DNA from 3 places in the Mesorhizobium sp. B2-8-5 genome. Region 2 is predicted to be linked to each of the others. Evidence: predicted binding sites of a transcription regulator. Region 2 holds the regulator's gene; each other region holds the start of a gene.

Region 1 (7,262 bases), 870 kb from region 2:
CCTGTTTGCCGAACGCGTCTGGACGCCGCGCAGACTGCGCCCCGACCGCAATGAACTGGTCGCCGCCGTCGCGGCGTTGAAGGGCGCCAAGAAGCCGCTGGTGATCGCCGGCGGTGGCGTCCTCTACTCGCAGGCTTCCGGAGAGCTGGCGAAGCTGGTGCAGGGCGCCGGTATCCCGGTCTGCGAGACGCAAGGGGGCAAGTCCTCGCTGCCGGACGATCATCCGCTCAACATGGCCGCCGTCGGCGTCACCGGCACCTCAGCCGCCAACCGGTTGGCCGAGGAAGCCGATGTCGTGCTTGCCGTCGGCACCAGGCTGCAGGATTTCACAACGGGCTCCTGGGCGCTGTTCAAGAATGCCGGCCGCACCATCATCGGCCTGAACACCCAGGTTTTCGACGCCGGCAAGCATTGGGCCTTGCCGCTGGTCGCCGATGCCGCCGAGGGTCTGGCCGAATTGGCTTCCGCGCTGAAGGGCTGGAAGGCGCCGGCCGCCTGGACCGACAATGCGCTGAAGGGCAAGACGGAATGGCAGGCCGCCGCCGCCAAGGTGACGGCCTCGACCAACGCGGCCTATCCTTCCGACGCGCAGGTGATCGGCGCCGTGCAACGGGCGATGGGCTCCGATGTGACGCTGCTGCATGCCGCCGGCGGCCTGCCCGGCGAATTGCACAAGCTCTGGCAGGCAGGCGCGCCGGGCTCCTACCATGCCGAATACGGCTTCTCGACCATGGGCTACGAGATCGCCGGCGGGCTCGGCGTCAAGATGGCAAGGCCCGACCAGGAGGTCGTCGTCATGGTCGGGGACGGCTCCTATCTGATGCTCAATTCCGAGATCGCCACCTCTGTCATGCTTGGCTTGAAGCTCACCATCGTGCTGCTCGACAATCGCGGCTACGGCTGCATCAACCGGCTGCAGATGGCGACCGGCGGCGCCAACTTCAACAATTTGCTGAAGGACGCCCGCCACGAGGTGATGCCCGACGTCGACTTCGCCGCCCATGCGGCGAGCCTCGGCGCCGTCGCCGAGAAGGTGGCGTCGATCGCGGAACTGGAGACGGCGCTGGCCAAGGCCAAAAACAATGACAAGACGACGGTGCTGGTCATCGACACCGATCCGCTGGTGTCGACCGATGCCGGCGGCCATTGGTGGGATGTCGCCGTGCCGGAAGTCTCCGCGCGGCCCCAGGTCAACGCCGCGCGCAAGAAATACGAGGAAGCCGTGGACAGCCGGCAAGGCTGAGCCGGCGTCCGCCTCATAATGAACTGACATCGGAGCGAAGACTTGAAAGCCAAACTGGGCATGTCCCCCATAGCGTGGTGGAACGACGATCTCGTGGAACTGAGCGATGACGTGTCGCTGGAGGAGTGTCTGCGCCAGTCGCGCTCGGCCGGCTTCACCGGCATGGAGATGGGCCGCCGCTTCCCCAACGACCCGAAGGTGATGCTGCCGATCCTGAAGGCGGCCGACGTCACGCTTTGCGGCGGCTGGTTCTCCGGCACGCTGGTCAATGAGGACCTGGCCAGGAACAAGGACCGCATCCAGCCGATGATCGACCTGTTCAAGGCGGTCGACGCGCCCTGCATCGTCTATGGCGAGGTCGGCCGCTCCATCCAGGGCGATCGTTCGAAACCCTTGGCCACCAAGCCGACGCTTACCGGCGACGAGATGAAGGCCTATGGCCGCCGCGTCACCGAATTCGGCGAATGGTGCGCGGACCAAGGCATGCCGCTTTCCTACCACCATCACATGGCGGCGGTGGTCGAGACCGAGCCGGAGCTCGACGCTTTCATGCGCCATTCCGGCGAAGGCATTCCGCTTTTGCTCGATGCCGGCCATCTGGCCTTTGCCGGCGGCGACGTGCTGCGCGCCATCGACAACCACCACAAGCGCATCAACCATGTCCATGTGAAGGACGTGCGCATGGGCGTCATCGACGGGCTCGACCGCTCAAAACAGTCCTTCCTCGATGCCGTGGCGCTCGGTGCCTTCACCGTGCCGGGCGACGGCTCGCTCGATTTCGGCGCCATCGTCCAACGGTTCGCCGATCATGGCTATGAGGGTTGGTTCGTCGTGGAAGCCGAGCAGGATCCGAAGAAGAACCCGCCGCTCAAGATGGCTCAGGTCGGCCACAAGGAGCTGATGCGGGTGATGACGGCCGCCGGCTACACGGTCGAAACGCAGGGTTTTCCGGCCTGAACGGTGGATTAGTCATGAATGATGGATTAGTCCGGGCACTCGGTCTATCTGATGCGCTTTGGGCAAATCCTGGATTGGCGTGATGAAAGACTATGAGCACCCCTTCTTCCGGCCGCTGTGGCGCCGCATCGCCGTCGTCGCGGTCTGCCTGGTCTGGTCGGTGATCGAATTCGCCTCCGGCACGCCGTTCTGGGGCGTCATCGCGCTCGGCTTCGCCGGTTATGCGGTATGGCAGTTTTTCTACCTCTACAAGCCGGCCGACGAGACCAAGCCACCGGCCGAGCCGAGGGAATGAAGCGGTCGATGGGGTGGAGGGTTCACGGATCGGACAGCGCGCATGGCGCATCGGATGCATTAGCGATTGGCTGAAACATCTTTCGCTTCGTCATCCACGGGCGAAGCAAGGAGCGAAGCGACGCGGCGCAGACCCGAGGATCCATTCCGTGACTTCGAAGCAGCCGCTGCGGTGCAGAATTCTGCTCCGCTGCACTCTTCGACTGAGGGAATGGAATGGATCCTAGGGTCTCCGCGACGGAGCTTCGCTCCTGCTCCGCCCTAGGATGACGAAGTTGAGAGGAACCGGCCAATCTCCACGGTTTTCACGATAGTCCAATGAACGATGAAATCCTGCAAGCAGGCCTGAAAATCGAAGCGTCGAGGAATTAGGAGACAAAAATGTCGAAACTGCTCGTCAAGGCCGACAAGGGCCACGGCCATGTCGCTCATGTCACGCCGCAAAGCGCCGGCTGGACCTATGTCGGTTTCGATCTGCATCGGCTGAAAGCGGGCGAGACGGTGTCCGGCAAGACCGGCGACCGCGAGGTCTGCCTGGTCTTCGTCACCGGCAAGGGCAAGGCGTCGGCCGGCGGCAAGGACCTCGGCCTGCTCGGCGAGCGCATGTCGCCCTTCGAAGGCAAGCCCTGGTCGGTCTATGTGCCGGAAGGCGACGACTGGTCGGTGACCGCCGATACCGAACTGGAGCTTGCCGTCTGCTCGGCGCCGGGCTTAAGCGGCGGCCTGCCGGTGCGCGTCATCGGACCTGACGATCTCGGCCAGGAGGTGCGCGGCAAGGGTACCAACACGCGCTACGTCACCAACATCCTGCCCGAGGGCAAGCCGGCGGATTCGCTGCTGGTGGTCGAGGTGATCACGCCCGGCGGCCACACGTCGAGCTATCCGCCGCACAAGCACGACCAGGACAATCTCCCCGTGGAATCCTATCTCGAGGAGACCTATTACCACCGGCTCAACCCGCCGCAGGGCTTTGCCTTTCAGCGCGTCTACACCGACGCCGACCGCAACGGCGTGCGCGAGCTGGACGAGGCGATGGCGATCGAGGACGGCGATGTCGTGCTCGTGCCGAAGGGCTATCACCCCTGCGCGGCCTGCCACGGCTACGACCTCTATTACCTCAATGTCATGGCCGGACCGAAGCGGACGTGGAAATTCCACAACGCGGCCGAGCACGAGTGGCTGATGAAGGCCTGATCAAGCAGTTCGGCAAAGCCGTTGGTCCAGTTAAGAGAAATCGTCGGCTAACGACCTTGCGGCTGGACTTGCCTTCGAAAACCCACGAAAGCTTCGTCAATCCGTCATGGAAATCACCTATGGCAGCGGTTCCGGTGCATGTCGCCGCAAACGCTCCGGCGTTTTTGGGCCACGACTTGCCAAGACAATGACTTGAAGCGCGTCGCATATTCCTTTCGGGGCGCGCAGCGCGCTTGACGAGGAATGCCCATGCGCTACGCCATCTACTACACTCCGGGACAGGACGAGAAGCTGGCGCGCATTGCCGCCAACTGGCTGGGCCGCGACCCGTTTGGCGCGGCGACGCGACCGGTCGAGGCCGTGGGCGATCTGTCGGCCGCGGAAGTCGCCTTCCATACCGCCTCGGCCAGGCGCTACGGGTTCCACGCGACGCTGAAGGCGCCGTTCCGGCTGGCGCCGGACGAGACGGAAGCTTCGCTGCGCGCCGCTCTCGACAGTTTCGCCGAAGCCACGCCGCCGGTCGTCATCCCGCGCCTCGTGGTCGGCCAGATCGACGATTTCTTCGCCCTGGTGCCCGAAGCCGCGTTCGCCCCGATCAACGATTTCGCCGGCGAGGTCGTGCGCGCCTTCGACGGCTTCCGTGCGCCATTGACCGAGGCCGAGATCGAGCGCCGCAGCCCAGATTCGCTGAAGCCGGACGAGTTCCGCAACCTTTGCCAATGGGGCTACCCATATGTTTTCGACACTTTCCGCTTCCACATGACGCTGTCGGGGCGCGCCGGGCCACAGGAAAGCCCACGTCTTCGCGCAGCGATAGACGGCCTGTTCGCCGACGTGCTGCGGCAGCCGGTGCCGGTGGATGCGCTGACATTATTCGTCGAAAGCGAGCCCGGCGCCCCGTTCATGGTGCTTTCCCATCATGCGCTTGGCCACGGCCCGGCCCGCAAGACCGCCTAGGGCGGGTCAGCGGAAACGCTGAACCGCCCTAGCTCTGTGTTTACGCAATTCCGGACGGAAAACCGCAAGGCACTTTTCCTGGAATTGCTCTGATTGACCGCTCGAGATAGGACCGCCTGAGATGACCGCCGAAACCATTCTCACCAATGCCCGCATCGTGCTGCCGGACGAAATCGTCGAGGGCTCGCTGTTGTTGCGCGACGGCCTGATCGCCGCCGTCGAACCGGGCGCTGCCCGCACCGGGGAGGACATGGGCGGCGACTACATCATCCCGGGCCTCGTCGAGCTTCACACCGACCATCTCGAAGGCCACTACGCGCCGCGGCCGAAAGTGCGCTGGAACCCGATCGCCGCCGTGCTTGCGCATGACGCCCAGGTGGCGACCGCCGGCATCACCACCGTGCTCGACGCCTTGCGCGTCGGCATGGACGAGGACGCCGACCTGAAATCCGACGACGTTCGCAAGCTGGCCGACGCGATCGAGGACAGCGTGCGCCAGGACCGGCTCAGGGCCGACCATTTCATCCATCTGCGCTGCGAGGTCTCGGCGCCGGACTGCCTCGAGGCTTTCGCCAATTTCGAGACCGACGACCGGGTGAAACTTGCCTCGCTGATGGACCATGCGCCCGGACAGCGCCAGTTCGTCAACCTCGAGACCTATGCCTACTACTACCAGCGCAAGCTGAAGCTGACGGACCAGGATTTCAAGAAATTCTGCGAGAAGCGGATGGCGGAATCGGCCCGCAACTCCGGTCCGAACCGCGTCTTCATCTCGGCCGCCTGCCAGGAGCGCGGCATCGTGCTGGCGAGCCATGACGACGCGACCGCCGGCCATGTCGAAGAAGCAATCGAGCAGGGCGTGCGCGTCGCCGAGTTCCCGACGACGGAAGAGGCGGCCAAGGCCTCGAAGGCGGCCGGCCTCGGCGTGCTGATGGGCGCGCCCAACGTCATGCGCGGCGCTTCGCATTCCGGCAATGTTTCAGCGCGGACGCTTGCCGCCGACGGGCTGCTCGACATCCTGTCGTCGGACTACATCCCCTTCAGCCTGATCCAGTCGGCCTTCTTCCTCGGCGATGTCGTCGAGGGCATCTCGCTGCCGCAGGCGGTCGCCATGGTCTCGAAGAACCCGGCCGAAGCCATCGGCCTTACCGATCGCGGCGTCATCGAGCCGGGCCGCCGCGCGGACCTGGTGCGGGTGCGCGTCGACGATCATGTGCCGGTCGTGCGCACCGTGTGGCGCCAGGGCCGCCGGGTCGCATGATGGTCTCGGCCCTCATCGAACGCGAGCTGGCCGAGAGCCTGCCGATCCGCAACGGCGTCTTCGTCGCGGTGGTGGGGCCGAGCGGCGCCGGCAAGGATACGCTGATCGGCTACGCCAAGCAGCGCTTCGCCGGCGAGACGCGGCTGGAATTCGTGCGCCGCGTCATCACCAGGCCGAGCGACACGGCAAGCGAGGACCACGACACACTGGCCGACGCCGCCTTCGCCGAAGCGGAGGCCGACGGCGCCTTCTCGCTGTGCTGGGACGCGCATGGCCTCCGCTATGGCCTGCCGGCCGATGTCGACTGGGCTGTCGCCAATGGTCATGTGGCCGTGGCGAATGTCTCCCGCGCGGTCATCCCGGCGCTGCGCGAACGCTACGCCAATCTGGCCGTGGTCGAGATCACCGCGGCGCCGGAGATCCTCGCGGAACGGCTGGCGGCGCGCGGCCGTGAATCACGCGGCGAAGTGCTTGCCCGCCTGGCGCGCAGCACGAACGTCAAGCTGACAGGACCGGACATCACGTCGATCGACAATGGCGGCGACAAGGAGGTCGCCGGCGAACGCTTTGCCGAGGTGCTGCGCAAGGCGATGGCGTTTTCCGACCTGTCGGACATGATCTAAGATGCGCTGATATTCAGGTGAGCCCGGCCTGCAAGTAGCGGCTCCCTGCGCTTCCGGTGCTCACGTGCTTAAGTACGCTCCGCTCCGGTTCTCGGAAGCCACCACTTTCGGCTCGGCCTGACCTGAATCTCAGCGCATCTTGGTGCCGAGCAAGGTCCGTCTTCACTTGTTGAAGTTGGCGATGAACTGCTTGAACTGCGGCGTCGGCGGCCTGGCGAACATCTCCTTCGGCTCGCCGGCCGAATCCACCTCGCCCTTGTGCAGGAACATCACCTTGCTCGACACGTCGCGGGCAAAGCCCATTTCATGGGTCACGACCAGCATGGTGCGCCCTTCTTCGGCAAGCGAGCGCATGACGCGCAGCACCTCGCCGACCAGTTCCGGATCGAGCGCGGATGTCGGCTCGTCGAACAGCATCACCTTGGGATTCATTGCCAGCGCGCGGGCGATCGCAGCGCGCTGCTGCTGGCCGCCCGACATATGCGGCGGATAGTAGTTGCGGCGCTCCCAGATGCCGACGCGCTTCAGCAATGCCTCGGCCTGCTCCAGGCACTCCGCGCGCGGCCGCTTCAGCACATGCGTCGGCGCGGCGACGAGGTTTTCCAACACGGTCATGTGCGACCAGAGATTGAAGCTCTGGAAAACCATGGCGAGGTTGGCGCGGATCCGCTCCACCTGGCGGATGTCGGCCGGCATTTGGTGGCCGTCGCGGCCCCGCTTCATCCGGATGAGC
Region 2 (7,262 bases):
CGCCAGCACGCCCATGATCATGAACACCTTCATGGTGATCCAGCGCGTGTTGATGCCGGCGAGATTGGCTGCTTCCGGATTGCCGCCGATGGCGAAGACGTAGCGGCCGAAGCGCGTGCGCTTGGTGACGAAGGTCATGATCAGGCCGACGGCAACGGCCATCAGCACCGGAATGGCGATGCCATGCGCGATGAACAGCCCGCCTTCGGGAACGGTGATGTTGTTGGCGGCGGCGTAGCGGTTCACGATGCCGACCGGCCACGGATAGGAATTGGCGAGCCACACCGCGCCCAGGATGACCGCGCAGGTGACCGTGGCGAGCAGCGTCTCGGCCCAGACCGGACGCAGCGGGAAGCGGAAGCGCTTGCGCTGCACGCGGCCGTTGAAATGCATGAAGATAACCGCCAGGCAGGCGACGATGCCGACGGCCCAGCTCCATCTGGCGCCGATCGAGCCCGCCGGGCCGCCGCCCATCAGCTGGAAGGTGGCGTCGAGCGGCGCCACCGTCTGGCCGCTGGTGACCCACCAGGCAGCGCCACGCCATACCAGCAATCCGCCCAGCGTCACGATGAAGGCCGGCACTTCGAGATAGGCGATGATGAAGCCCTGGAAGGCGCCGATGATGAGGCCGAGCGCCAGGCCGATCAGCAATGCCAGCACCCAGATCCACGGATTGCCCAGCTCAAGCCCGACGAAGCGCACCAGGAAATGCACCTGGGCAAAGCCCATGACCATGCCGATCACCCCTTCGGCCGATCCGACCGACAGGTCGATGTTGCGCATGACGATGACCAGCACCATGCCGGAGGCCATGATCGCCACGGCCGAAGTCTGCACCGACAGGTTCCACAGGTTGCGCGGCGTGAGAAACGTGCGGCTGTCGAAGTCGAGCGGATTGACGCCGAGGCGCAGGCTGGAAATCACATGCAGCCCGATCCAGATCAAGAGCAGCGCGCCGATCATGCCGAGCATGCGGGTGTCGAGTTCGGTCGCCTTCAGGAACCGGGCGACGGAGCCGAGTTCCGACGCGCGCGCGGTGTCCGCCGGTTGGGTAGACGTCGTGTCGGTCATGATTTCCTCCCGCCGGCCTGCCCGTCTGGCGCGGATGCCTGGCCAAGCCTAGAAGCTATCCGCCAGAGGCGGAAACACAAATCTTTTTGAGAAAACGCCGCGGCTTTCAGGCCGCGGCGCAGGGATTTTGATCGAGAGCCGGCAGACTTAGTTGCAGGCCTTGACGCTACCGGCGGCAACGCCCGCGCAGACTTCGTCCTTCTTGATCCAGCCGGCGTCGATGACGACGTTGAGATTGTCCTTGGTGATCGCGATCGGAGTCAGGAACAGCGACTTGACGGTGTTGCCGCCGGGCGTTGTGAAGTCCTTGGCGCCGGCGATGTCGCCCATCTTCTTGCCGTCGGCGAGCTGCGAGGCGATCTCGGCAGCGTTCTTGCCGAGCTCGCGCGCGTCTTTCCACACCGACACGGTCTGCGTGCCGAGCGCGATGCGGTTGAGCGCCGCGTGGTCGCCGTCCTGGCCCGAGACCGGAACGGTGCCGGCCAAGCCTTGCGCCGTCAGCGCCGCGACGACGCCGCCTGCGGTGCCGTCATTGGCCGCCACGACCGCGTCGACCTTGTTGTCGTTGGCGGTCAGGAACTGCTCCATGTTCTTCTGCGCGTTGGCGGGCAGCCAACCGTCGGTATAGGCCTCGCCGACATTCTTGATCTTGCCGCTGTCGATCGCCTCCTTCAGCACTTCCATGGAGCCCGAGAACAGGAAGTCGGCGTTCGGATCGGCGCCCGAGCCCTTGATGAAGACATAATTGCCTTCCGGCTTGACCTTGAACACCTCGCGGGCCTGCATGCGGCCGACTTCCTTGTTATCGAAGGTCAGGTAGAACACGTCCTTGTTCTCGATCAGGCGGTCGTAGCCGACGACCGGAATGCCTTCATCGAGCGCCTTCTGCACCGCCGGGCCGATTGCCGAGGCATCCTGCGCCAGGATGATCAGCGCGTTGGCGCCTTGCGAGATCAGGCTTTCGACGTCGGTCAGCTGCTTGCCCGGATTGGACTGCGCGTCGGCCGAGATATACTTGTCGCCGGCGGCCTCGATGGCGGCCTTCATCGCCGCTTCGTCGGTCTTCCAGCGCTCTTCCTGGAAATTCGACCACGACACGCCGATCACCTTGTCCTTCGCCTCGGCGACCGACGCCAGCGTCAGCGACATGGCAACGCCCGCCAGAATGGCGGCTGCGAATTTCTTCATGATATCCTCCCTGCGCCTGTGCGGCGCGACCCAGACTGGCCCGAAGGCCGGCATAGAGGCTTTTTTTCGAGCCTCAAAAAAATAGTGATCCAGCAAAACGACGCTGTCAACTGCGATTCTGATGGGTTTTGATGGGTCAGGGCATTTTTTTCGACATCCGCAATAAATAATGACACAGGCTGCGGCTTCTGCCACTATCCCTAGCATGTCACCGACAGGCCATGGCATCATCATCACAAGGCCGCGATGACTGGGAGGACGTGCGAGACGATGTCGGTCGGAATCCGTCACGACGATTTGCGCCGGCGCAACCGCGCCATGGTGATTTCGGCCGTGCGCCGCGCCGGCCAGCCCTCGCGCACGGAGATTGCCGCCACCACCGGGCTCAGCCACTCGACCATTTCGGCGATCTCCGCCGATCTGATCCAGGAAGGCATTCTCACCGAAAGCAAGGCCAGCGAGCCGACGGCGTTGAAACGCGGCCGGCCGCAGATCGGTCTGGCGCTGAACCCCGAAGCCGCCGCGGTGCTGACCGTGGTGCTGTCGCTGAACTTCCTGTCAGTCGCCGTGATCGATTATGCCGGCCAGGTGGTTGCCGAGGAGCAGCAGCGCCTCGACACGCTCGTCATGCCCCGCGACGAGCTGATCGGCGAATGCATGGCGATCGTCCGGCGCCGGTTGCGGGATCCCGACCTCGACGTGGGCAGCGTCGCCCGCATCGCCATGGGCATTCAGGGCATCACCGATTCCCATTCACGCGCCATGCTGTGGTCGCCGATCACGCCGCTGACCGACATCCCTTTCGCCGACCTCCTCGAACGGGAATTCGGTATTCCCGCCACCATGGAGAACGACTGCAACATGATGGCGGTGGCGCTGCAATGGCGCGATCCCGAGCGCTATCGCGACGACTTCATCGCCATCCTGCTCTCGCACGGTATCGGCATGGGCCTGGTGCTGAAGGGCGCGCTGTTCAGCGGCACACATTCCTCCGGCGGCGAGTTCGGCCATATGATCCATCGTCCGGGCGGCGCGCGTTGCCGCTGCGGCCGCCGCGGCTGCGTCGAGGCCTATGCCGGCAATTACGCGATCTGGCGCAGCGCCATGGGAATAAGCGAGGATGCCACGCCGACCGACGTCGGTGACGCCGATATGCGCGCGCTGGCCGCGAAAGCCCGGCAGGAGGACGGACCCGAGCGGGAGGCTTATCGCCGGGCCGGCGAAGCACTCGGTTTCGGCCTCGGCAGCCTGTTCGCCCTTATCGACCCGGCGCCTGTCGCCATGGTCGGCGTAAGCGCGGCCGCCTTCGACCTGATCGAGCCGGCGCTGCGAGAGGCGATCGCCCAGACCGCCGGCGGCCAGCACTCGGAATCGATCTCCTTCGACACCGAGCCGAACGAACTGCCGCTTATCCGCGAAGGCTGCGCCATGCGCGCGCTGACCTTCGTCGATCAGGAGATTTTCGCGCCGGGGGTGCAGGCCAGAGCGGGGGCCGGGAAGAACGTGGCCTGAGCGAACGTGGCGCTGAAGCCGCGAATCGCACCAACGTTGGAGATTGGCCGAAGCCACCGCGACTTCGTCATTCCAGGGCGGAGCAAGGAGCGAAGCGACGCGCGCAGACCCTGGAATCCATGCCGTTACCTCGATCGTAGGGTGCAGTGGTGCAGAGTTCTGCGCCATAGCGGCGCGTGGAAGTCACGGAATGGATCCTCGGGTCTGCGCGCGTCGCTTCGCTCCTTGCTCCGCCCGTGGATGACGAAGCGCAAGCGTCTCGACTACCCACCAGCGTAAATGTTGGAAGTGCCGATCCCGTCGGAACTTCCGCCCTCGGGACCTAATCCTCCCTGATCGCGTACCCCGCCCCGCGGATGGTGCGGATGACGTCCGGCATGCGGCCGTTGTTGACCGCCTTGCGCAGGCGCCCGACATGGACGTCCACGGTGCGCTCGTCGATATAGATCGTCTCGCCCCAGACATTGTCGAGCAACTGGCTTCGCGAGAACACGCGGCCGGGATGGCGCATCATGAATTCGAGCAGGCGGAACTCGGTCGGCCCGAGCCGGATCTCGCTCTTCTTGCGGTAGACCCGGTGCGATTCGCGGTCGAGCACGATGTCGCCGACCTTGAGCACGCTGGACAGCACCTCCGGCTTGGCGCGGCGCAGCAGCGCCTTGACGCGCGCCATGAACTCCGGCGTCGAGAACGGCTTGACCAGATAGTCGTCGGCGCCGGTCGAGAGGCCGCGCACGCGGTCGCTTTCCTCGCCGCGCGCCGTCAGCATGATGATCGGCAGCCGCTCGGTCTCGGGCCGCATCCTGAGACGCCGGCAGAGCTCGATACCGGAAACCGCCGGCACCATCCAGTCGAGCACGAGCAGGTCGGGAACGTTTTCCTGAAGGCGGATTTCGGCCTCGTCGCCGCGGGTCACCACTTCGACCTGGTAACCCTCGGATTCGAGATTGTAGCGGAGCAGCACCCCCAGCGGCTCCTCGTCCTCCACCACCATGATGCGTGGCGCGATCATCGGGGTAACCTTTTCGTCAGGCCGCCGGCGCCGACATTGCGGTCTCGTCCTGCTTCGGACGATTGGCGGGCAATTGCGTGCCGGTCAGCACATAATAGGCGTTCTCGGCGATGTTGGTCACATGGTCGCCGATGCGCTCGAGGTTCTTGGCGCAGAACAGAAGATGCGTGCAAGCGGTGATGTTGCGCGGGTCTTCCATCATGTAGGTCAACAGCTCGCGGAAGACGGACGTGTATTTGACGTCGATGCGCTCGTCGTCGTTGCGAAGCTTGGCCAGCGCCGTGGCATCGCCCACCATATATTCCTGGATCACGGCCTGGACCTGGATCAGCACCAGCTGCGCCATCGAATCGATCGAATGCGTGAGGTCGCGCGGCGCGGCGCTGACGCCGACCGAGCCGACACGCTTGGCGATGTTCTTGGCGAGATCGCCGATGCGTTCGAGGTCGCCCGCCATGCGGATCGAGCCGACCACGTTGCGCAGGTCGTCCGCCATCGGCTGCCGCTTGGCGATCAGCGTGATGGCGCGGTCGTCGAGCTCGCGCTGACGAGCGTCCATGATGGCGTCGTCGGAGACGACGCGCTGCGCCAGCGCATTGTCGGTCTCGAGCAGCGCCCTGGTCGCACCGCCGACCATGGAGCTGGCGAGATCGCCCATGTCGTTGATGAGCCGGCTGATCTGCCTCAGATCCTCGTCGAAGGAGGCGACGGTATGTTCGGCCATGATGATGTCCTCGTATGAACTCAGCCGAAGCGGCCGGTAATGTAGTCCTGCGTGCGCTTCTCGCGGGGCGAGGTGAAGATCTTCTCGGTCCGGTCGAACTCCACCAGCTCGCCCAGATACATGAACGCCGTCTGCCGCGACACGCGCGCCGCCTGCTGCATGTTGTGGGTGACGATGACGATCGTGTAGTCGGCCTGCAATTCGTCGATCAGTTCCTCGATCTTTGCCGTCGACAGCGGATCGAGCGCCGAGGCCGGCTCGTCGAGCAGGATGACCTCGGGCTTCACCGCCACGGTGCGGGCGATGCACAGGCGCTGCTGCTGGCCGCCCGAGAGGCTGAGGCCGCTGGCGTTGAGCTTGTCCTTGACCTCGGTCCACAGCGCGGCGCGCTTCAGCGCCTGCTCGACGCGGCTATCCATCTCGGCCTTGCTGATCTTCTCATAGAGCCTGACGCCGAAGGCGATGTTCTCGTAGATCGACATCGGGAACGGCGTCGGCTTCTGGAACACCATGCCGATCTTGGTGCGCAGCAGGTTGAGGTCCTGCGAGCGGTCGAGGATGTTCTTGCCGTCGAGCAGCACCTGGCCCTCGGCGCTCTGCTTCGGATAGAGCTCGTAGATGCGGTTGAGCACGCGCAGCAGCGTCGACTTCCCGCAGCCCGACGGGCCGATGAAGGCTGTGACGCTGCGCTCGGGCAGGGACAGGTTGATGTCCTTCAGCGCCTTCGACTGGCCATAGTAGAAATTGAGGTTCTTGACCTCGATCTTGGCCTTCTCGACGGTCGTGTCGGCTGCGTTCAGGTCGGTGGACAACATCGGTTTCATCTGTCCTCTCTGCGTCCGGTTAGGCTGCGGGCGATGATGCTCAGCCCGAGAACCGTCAGGGTGATTATGAGTGCGCCCGTCCAGGCCAGTTGCTGCCATTCCTCGTAAGGGCTGAGAGCGAACTGGAAGATGGTCACCGGCAGGCTGGCCATCGGCGCATTGAGATTGCTCGACCAGAACTGGTTGTTGAGCGCGGTGAAGAGAAGCGGCGCCGTCTCGCCGGAGATGCGGGCGATCGCCAGCAATATGCCGGTGACGATGCCCGACATTGCCGCGCGGTAGGCGACGGAGCGGATCACCACCCAGCGCGGCGCGCCGATGGCGGCGCCTGCTTCGCGTAGCGCGTTGGGCACAAGGTTCAGCATGTCCTCGGTGGTGCGCACCACGACGGGGATCACCAGGATCGACAGCGCGACGGCGCCGGCAATCGCCGAGAAGTGCCCCATCGGCCGCACCATCAGCTCATAGACGAACAGGCCGATGATGATCGATGGCGCCGACAACAGGATGTCGTTGATGAAGCGCACCACCGTCGTGAGCTTCGAGAAGCGGCCATATTCGGCCATGTAGGTGCCGGCCAGCACGCCGATCGGCGTGCCGACGACGATGCCGATGATCGTCATGACGATGCTGCCGTAGATGGCGTTGAGCAGGCCGCCGGCGTCGCCGGGCGGCGGCGTCATTTCAGTGAACACCGCCAGATTCACCCCGGAGAGCCCCTTGTAGAGCAAGGCGCCGAGGATCAGCGCCAGCCAGGCGAGGCCGATGCCGGCCGCGACGACGCACAGCGCCATCATCACGGCATTCTTGCGTTTGCGGCTTTGGTGAAGCGATGCGGCAGTCGACATCGGTCAGGCCCCCGTGCGGCTATCGATGCGCAACAGCATGTAGCGTGCAAGCGCGAGGATGATGAAGGTGATGATGAACAGGA
Region 3 (7,262 bases), 3.1 Mb from region 2:
TCTGCCCCCAGAGCGGGCTGTGCACCCAGATCGCCGCTCCGATCACATAGATGCCGGCGGCACCAAGCAGCCACGGATTGACCGGGATCCGCCCGCCGCGCTTCACATGCAGCATGGCGGCAAGGCCGATGTTGAACAGGAACTGCCAGGACAGCGGGTTGAGGAACCAAAGGCCTGGCTCCGGATAGTTCGGCGGCGCGATCTGCCAGATGCCGGCGACGAACCACAGCAGGCCGGACGCGATCAGCGCCGGCACGGGCCGATAGCTGACGAACAGCACGAAAGCAGGCGCCGCCAGAAGCAGCGCCGCATAGACGGGCAGGATGTTGTTATAGCCGAGTTGGTGGCCGAGCGTGACGATGCCGAGCAGCACCTGCGGCGTGTTGCGCATCAAGGGTTCGATGTTGATCATCGTCAGGATTTCCGGCCGGTGCGCGAACAGCGCGGCGGCGCAAAACAGCGCGATCACCACCATCGTGATGACGATGTGGGAGATGTAGAGCACGCCAGCGCGCCGCCACATCTTCAAGGTCGCGAGCAATCGGCCGCCCGGCTTGAACTTCGTGCCATAGGCCAGCGCCACCGAGATGCCGGAAATCAGCACGAAGGCCTCCGCCGCATCGGAAAACCCGAAATTCTTATAGGTCCAATTCTCGAAGACCGTGCCAGGCACATGGTCGACGAAAATGGTGAGCAGCGCGAGTGCGCGCAGCACGTCGATCCGCGTATCGCGCTCGACGATACGCTTGTCGCGATCGTTACGCTTGTCGCGATCGTTGGAAACAGGGGTGGTCATCGACAAAAGGCCTCAAAGCTGGTTGTTCATAGCCAGCAATGCGACCCCCGGGGCGCACCGCTTCGATTCCTCCCAGGGGGAGTGTATCGGCGGAAAAACGGCCTGAATTGCGCCTGGTTCAATCAACTTTCGCGGAGCGCGAAAATATTCCGTTTTGAAGCCGGCAAATCAACGAATCTCTCATGGAATCAAATGGATGTGAGCGTGTTCGAATATAGCGACGAAAACAGCATCCTGCGCGAGGATCTGACATTTCCCTACCGTCTGCTGAAGCCGGCAAACGCCAGCGGCGACTGCCTCTTCGTGCTGCACGGGTCAGGCGTGGACGAGACGACGATGCTGCCGCTGGCGATGCAGATCGCGCCGCGTTCGGTGATCGTCGCGGCGCGCGGCCGCATTCGGCAGGAGGACGGATTTCGCTGGTTCGAGCGAATCACACCGACCAGTTTCGAGCAAACCTCCATCCGTGCCGAGACGGCCGCCTATGCCAAGTTCGCGACGGAAGCCGCGAGGGAGCATGGGCTCGACCTGCAACGCGCGACCTTCCTTGGATATTCGAACGGCGCCAATGTCGTCTCCAGCCTGATGCTGCTCCATCCCGGCCTGGTCAAGCAGGCGGCGCTGTTGAGGGCGATGCCGGTGCTCGACAATCCTCCAACGTCAGATCTTAGCGGCACACGGGTGCTGATCGTCGCCGGCGCCGCCGACCAGACCTACGGTTTGTTCGCTCCTGCCCTGGTCACGCTGTTCAGCGAGCGCCGCGCCGAGGTCGACGCGCGCATCGTCGCCTCGGGCCATGAATTCGGCGATGCGGACGCCGCGATCGTGCGACAATGGCTGGCGGCGCCGGCTGCAGAAGCGAGGGGTCCCTCCGCATAGGCGCGGAAATGTAATCTATTTCACGGCCCAAGCGCCACGCCCGGCCATTGTCATATGTCTGTCACACACTGTCTATCGAGATACTGTTCACCGAGGGGGAGGTCTCAATGGCCGACGAGAACAGCATCACTCTGCTCGACGACACTTCGAAGTTGCCCGCCATTGCCGCCAGCCCGGGCGAGGTCGCCAGGATCGAAGGCGGCATCGATATTCGCGACCGAGCGGCGATTTCGGTCTTCGGCGACCGCGCCCAGCAAGCGGTCAGCGACTATGCCGACAAGATTCTGTCGCAGATCCGCAACCGCGATCTCGGCGACACCGGCACATTGCTTACCGACATCATCATGAAGGCCAAGAACCTCGATCCGGCTTCGCTGAAGGACGAAGGGTTCTTGAGCAATTTGTTCTCCTCGTTCAAGGCACGGCTCGAGCGCTTCAAGGAAAAGTACGAGGACGTCGCCGGTCAGATCGACCGTATCGGCCTTGAGCTCGACCGTCATAAGGACACGCTCAGGCGCGACATCGCCGTGCTCGACGACCTGCACGAGCAGACCAAGGACTCCATCCTCAACCTCGACGCCTATGTGCAGGCCGGCAAGAAATTCGTCGACAACTACCGCGCCGACGAACTGCCGAAGCTGAAGGCCGCGGCGGAGGCGAAGAGCGCCGACACCGCCGGCTCCCTGGAGGCGCAAACCTACCAGGACGCCGTGCAGGCGCTCGACCGGCTGGAAAAGCGCATCTTCTATCTGGTGCAGGCGCGCCAGCTCGGCATCCAGCAATTGCCACAGATCCGCATTGTGCAGTCGGGCGACGAGACGCTGATCGAGAACCTGCAGGCCACCTCGGTGCTGACCGTGCCGGCTTGGAAACAGAAGATGGTCATCCTGCTTGGGTTGACCAACCAGAAGTCGGCGCTGGAGCTGCAAAAGACGGTAACGGACGCCACCAACGAGATGATCCGCCAGACATCGAAGATGATGAAGGATCAGGCCATCTCAATCGAGGAGCAGGCGCAGCGCGGCATCGTCGATGTCGAGACGCTGGCGCAGGCCAACCGCGATCTGATCGACACCGTGCAAGGTGTGCTCAAGGTCCAGGAGCAAGGCCGGCAAAAGCGGGCCGACGCCGAAAAGCAGATGGACCAGATGACCGCCGACCTCAAGAAAGCGCTCACCCAGGGCTGACGGGGCCTCGATGCCAATGAAGCTTTCGTCCGTTCTGGCGTTGGCGGCCGCGCTGCTGCTGGCGGCCTGCAATTCGGGCAACGTCAAATTCTCGATCGTCTCCGGTTCCGAGAACACGGTGCTGGAGCCGATCGTGCAGGAGTTCTGCGCCAAGCAGGGCGCGACCTGCACCATCTCCTACCAAGGCTCGCTCGATATCGGCCTCGGCCTGCAGAAGGCCAGCGGGCTCGATCAGGACGCGGTCTGGCCGGCGTCGAGCGTCTGGGTCGACCTGTTCGATACCGGCCGCAAGGTACGCAACCTCACCTCGATCGCGCAGATGCCGGTCATCCTTGGCGTGCGCAAATCCAAGGCCGCCGAACTCGGCTGGATCGGCAGGCAAGTCTACATGAAGGACATCCTTGCCGCGGTGAAGGACGGCAAGCTGAAGTTCCTGATGACATCGGCCACGCAGTCCAATTCCGGCGCTAGCGCCTATCTGGCGATGCTTTCCAGCGCGCTCGGCGGCAAGGAAGTGATCCAGCCCGGCGACCTCGACAATCCCTCCGTGCACGACACGGTCGGCGCCCTGTTGCAGGGCGTCGAGCGCTCTTCCGGGTCTTCAGGCTGGCTGGCCGACCTCTATGTCGATGCCGCGCGCAAGGGCACGCTCTATGACGCGATGTGGAATTACGAGGCGACGCTGAAAGAGACCAACGACAGGCTGAAGCAAATGGGCGACGAGCCGCTCTACGCGGTCTATCCGGCCGATGGCGTCGCGGTCGGCGATTCCCCGCTCGGCTTCATCGATCACGGGCGCGGCGCCGATGTCGAAAAGTTCTTCGCCGACCTGCTCGCCTATCTGCAGTCGGACACGGTGCGCAAGCGCATCGCCGACACTGGCCGGCGACTGCCGCTCGGCGGCGCCGCGGTCCAGGCGACGGCCGAGCCCGACTGGAATTTCGATCCGGGCAAGCTGGTGACGTCGATCCGCATGCCGGAACCCGCAGTGATCCGCAAGGCGCTTGACCTCTACCAGCAGGCGCTGCGCAAACCGTCATTGACGGCGCTCTGCTTCGACTTCTCGGGTTCGATGGAGAACGAGGGCGAAACGCAGTTGCAGCAGGCCGCGCAGTTCCTGTTCACGCCGGAAAAGTCGAGCGAAGTGCTGGTGCAATGGACGCCGTCCGACCACATTTTCGTGCTGCCTTTCGACAGCAAAGTGCGCGACATTTTCGACGCGACCGGTGATCCTGCGGGCCAGAACCAGCTGCTTGGCGACGTGGCGCAGCAGCGCGCCGGCGGCGGTACCGACATGTATGCCTGCGCCTCGCAGGCGCTGCAGAAGATCCTGACGACGCCCGACCTGCCGAAATACCTGCCGGCCATCGTCATCATGACGGACGGCCGCACCGATGGCATCGCCGAGCCGTTCTTGGCTGAGTGGCGCCAGGCGCCGCTGCGGGTGCCGGTGTTCGGGATCACCTTCGGCGATGCCGACAAGAGCCAGCTCGACAGTCTCGCCAAGGCGACCTCGGCGCGTGTCTTCGACGGCGGCGGCGACCTTGCTGGTGCCTTCCGCGCGGCGCGCGGCTACAACTAAGGCCAACCATGCGCGGCTTGTTCGGCAATGACTGGAACTGGATCGCGGCGGGGCTGGTGTCGGCCGCGCTGCTGATTGGTCTCGGCACGTTCACCCACTTCCCCTTCCTGGTCTCGGCGGTGATCTCGGGTCTGGTCTTTGCCGGATTGATCTTCGTGCTGGCGCCACGTCAGCTGTTCGAAGGGCTCGACCTGCGCTCGATCGGCGGCGGCCAAGTGGCGTTCGCGCGCGAATTGCTGGCGCAGGCGCAGCCGGCGGCCGACCGGCTGGCGGCCGCGGCCGGCTCTATCGCCGACAAGGACATAAAAGCCAAGGTGAAGAACCTTTCCGATATCGCCGCCGACGTCATCTCCAAGGTCGAGGCGAAACCGGCAAGCGCTGCTTCCGTGCGGCGCTTCCTGACCTATTACGTGCTGCAGGCGGCGGAAGTCGCGGAAGGCTATGGCACGCTTGCCGATCGCCGCGCGCCAAGCCAACAGCGGCTTGCCACTGTCGGCGCGGTGATCACCAAGCTGCAGGACGCCTTCGTCCACTATGCCGACAGCCAGGCGGACTCCGAGCTTGGCACGCTCGACGTTGACCTTCGACTCATCCAGGAGTCGCTGAAAGAGGATATCGGTCGCTGATGGCCCTTTCTCGCCGCGCTTTCGGACTGGGACTGCTTGCCGCCGCCGCGGCCGGAACGGGCGGCTATCTGACGCTCAAGGACCGGCCGGAGTTTCGCGGTTATCTCGGCAACCGCGCGCATCTGTTCGGCTTCGTCGGCGGCGAGAAGCAGGCTTTCCTGGCCGACCCCGATGTGATCGGCGCGCTTGGTGGCTACGGGCTGGAGCTCGACGCCCGTGTCGCCGGTTCGGTCGAGATGGTGCGCGAGCCGGCGCTCCTGACGCAGAAGCCGCAATTCCTGTGGCCATCCTCGTCGATCATGGTCGATCTCGCGCGTAAGAGCGGCGTCTCGATCCGCAACGACCAGGTGGTGCTCAATTCGCCGATCGTCGTCTACACCTGGGGCCCGGTGGTCGAAGGCCTGAAGAAGAGCGGCTTGGTCACCGTCGCCGCCAAGGGCGGCTGCAACCAGCTCGACCTCAAGGCGCTGCTCGATGCCATCCTGGCCGGCAAGAACTGGTCGGATCTCGGCATTTCCGAACTCTATGGCCGCGCACGCATCGTCTCCACCGACCCCAACCGCTCCAATTCCGGCTTCATGTTCGCAGGGCTCGTGCTCAGCCTGATGAGCGGCGACGTGGCGACGCAGGAACTGCTTGCCCGGCATGGCGAGGAGGCGAAGTCGATCTTCCGCAGCATGGGCCTGAAATCGTCCTCGTCGGGCAAGCTGTTCGACCAGTATATCGCCGGAGGGCTCGGCGCCGAGCCGATGGTGGTGGGCTACGAAAACCAGCTCGTGGAATGGGCGCTTGCCGATCCGGAGCGCTGGCAGCGCGTGCAGGCCGGCGCCGGCGCCAAGCCGGAGATTCTCTATCCGCGCCCCACCGTCTATTCGGCGCATCCGCTGATCGTCATCGATCCGGCGGTCGATCCGCTGCTCGAAGCGCTGACCAGCCCGAAGCTGCAGCAACTCGCCTGGTCGAAGCACGGGTTCCGCGGGCCGCTCGGTACCGTGGCGGGCGATGCAGACGCCATCGCCGGCGTGCGGCCGGCCGAGATCGAGGCGGTGCTGCCGATGCCTTCGGCCGACGTCATGCTTTCGCTGCTGTCGCAGATGGAAGGCTGACCGGCCAGCTTGGCCGATCCCTTAGCCCTGCCCCATCCGGTTCCAGGCGTCCAGGCCGGCGATCTTGTAGGCTTCGGCCAGCGTCGGATAGTTGAAGGTGTTGTTGACGAAGAAGTCGACCGTGCCGCCGAGGTTGATCACCGCCTGGCCGATATGAATGAGCTCGGTAGCGCCCTCGCCGACGATGTGGGCGCCGAGCAGGCGGCGCGTCTCGACCGAGAACAACAGCTTCAGGAAGCCGCTCGAAACGCCCATGATGTGGCCGCGCGAGGTCTCGCGGAAGCGCGCCAGGCCGACCTCGTAGGCTGCGCCGCTGTCGCGCACCTGTTCTTCCGACAGGCCGACCGTGGAAATTTCCGGCACGGCGTAGATGCCATAGGGAAAGCTCTCCGGCGGCGGCGGCAGGTGGACCCCGAAGGCGTGGCAAGCCGCCACCCGGCCCTGCTCCATCGACGTCGAAGCCAGGCTCGGGAAGCCGATGACGTCGCCGGACGCGTAGATGTTTGAAACCGTGGTCTGGAAGGTATGCGGATCGACCTTGATGCGGCCGCGGGCGTCGGCCTCGATGCCGACCGTGTCGAGGCCGAGGCTGGCGACATTGCCGGTGCGGCCGGCTGCGTAGAGCACCATCTCGGAGCGGATGGTGCGGCCATCGGCCAGCGTCACTTCGGCGTGGTCGGGTTTCGAGGCGATCTCCTTCACCGTGCTGCCGAGGCGGATGGTCATGCCGCGGTCACGCATCTGGTGAATGAAGTCGTCGACGATCTCGCGATCGATGAAGTCGAGGATGGTGTTGCGCGGCTCGACCAGTGTCACCGGCACGTCGAGGGCGGAAAAGATGGTGGCGTATTCGACGCCGATGACGCCGGCGCCGATCACCGTCAGCGTGCGCGGCAGATGGTGGAGTTCCAGCATCTCGTCGCTGTCGAAGACGCGCTTTTTGTCGAAGGGCACGTCGGCCGGCCGGTGCGGCCTGGTGCCGACGGCGATCAGCGCGTTGGCGAAGCCAACTTCGCTGTAGTCGCCATTGTCGGCGGTCAGGCTGACCTTGTTCGGCGTGAGGAACTTCACGGCGGCGCGCGCGCT

Evidence for each region. The regulator PhoB, encoded in region 2, activates phosphate uptake and scavenging genes when phosphate is short. The targets are predictions, from matches to a motif close to TGTCATNNANCTGTCAT.
Region 1: the regulator PhoB is predicted to act here: its motif matches at 3,780-3,796, upstream of FJ430_RS02785 (DUF1045 domain-containing protein).
Region 3: the regulator PhoB is predicted to act here: its motif matches at 1,724-1,740, upstream of FJ430_RS22455 (toxic anion resistance protein).

The regions. Positions count from the first base shown of each region.
Region 1 covers NZ_CP083951.1:599,460-606,721, forward strand. Annotated here, with positions in the region: gene iolD (3D-(3,5/4)-trihydroxycyclohexane-1,2-dione acylhydrolase (decyclizing)) at 1-1,243, shown strand, start outside; gene iolE (myo-inosose-2 dehydratase) at 1,286-2,200, shown strand; gene FJ430_RS02775 (DUF3329 domain-containing protein) at 2,283-2,495, shown strand; gene iolB (5-deoxy-glucuronate isomerase) at 2,876-3,688, shown strand; gene FJ430_RS02785 (DUF1045 domain-containing protein) at 3,938-4,645, shown strand; gene FJ430_RS02790 (alpha-D-ribose 1-methylphosphonate 5-triphosphate diphosphatase) at 4,767-5,906, shown strand; gene phnN (phosphonate metabolism protein/1,5-bisphosphokinase (PRPP-forming) PhnN) at 5,903-6,529, shown strand; gene FJ430_RS02800 (ABC transporter ATP-binding protein) at 6,692-7,262, opposite strand, start outside.
Region 2 covers NZ_CP083951.1:1,464,762-1,472,023, reverse strand. Annotated here, with positions in the region: gene FJ430_RS07150 (sugar ABC transporter permease) at 1-1,071, opposite strand, end outside; gene xylF (D-xylose ABC transporter substrate-binding protein) at 1,219-2,259, opposite strand; gene FJ430_RS07140 (ROK family protein) at 2,530-3,771, shown strand; gene phoB (phosphate regulon transcriptional regulator PhoB) at 4,094-4,783, opposite strand; gene phoU (phosphate signaling complex protein PhoU) at 4,800-5,507, opposite strand; gene pstB (phosphate ABC transporter ATP-binding protein PstB) at 5,528-6,331, opposite strand; gene pstA (phosphate ABC transporter permease PstA) at 6,328-7,179, opposite strand; gene pstC (phosphate ABC transporter permease subunit PstC) at 7,183-7,262, opposite strand, start outside.
Region 3 covers NZ_CP083951.1:4,587,203-4,594,464, forward strand. Annotated here, with positions in the region: gene FJ430_RS22445 (OpgC family protein) at 1-796, opposite strand, end outside; gene FJ430_RS22450 (alpha/beta hydrolase) at 1,001-1,675, shown strand; gene FJ430_RS22455 (toxic anion resistance protein) at 1,783-2,862, shown strand; gene FJ430_RS22460 (substrate-binding domain-containing protein) at 2,879-4,444, shown strand; gene FJ430_RS22465 (5-bromo-4-chloroindolyl phosphate hydrolysis family protein) at 4,453-5,070, shown strand; gene FJ430_RS22470 (hypothetical protein) at 5,070-6,176, shown strand; gene sthA (Si-specific NAD(P)(+) transhydrogenase) at 6,198-7,262, opposite strand, start outside.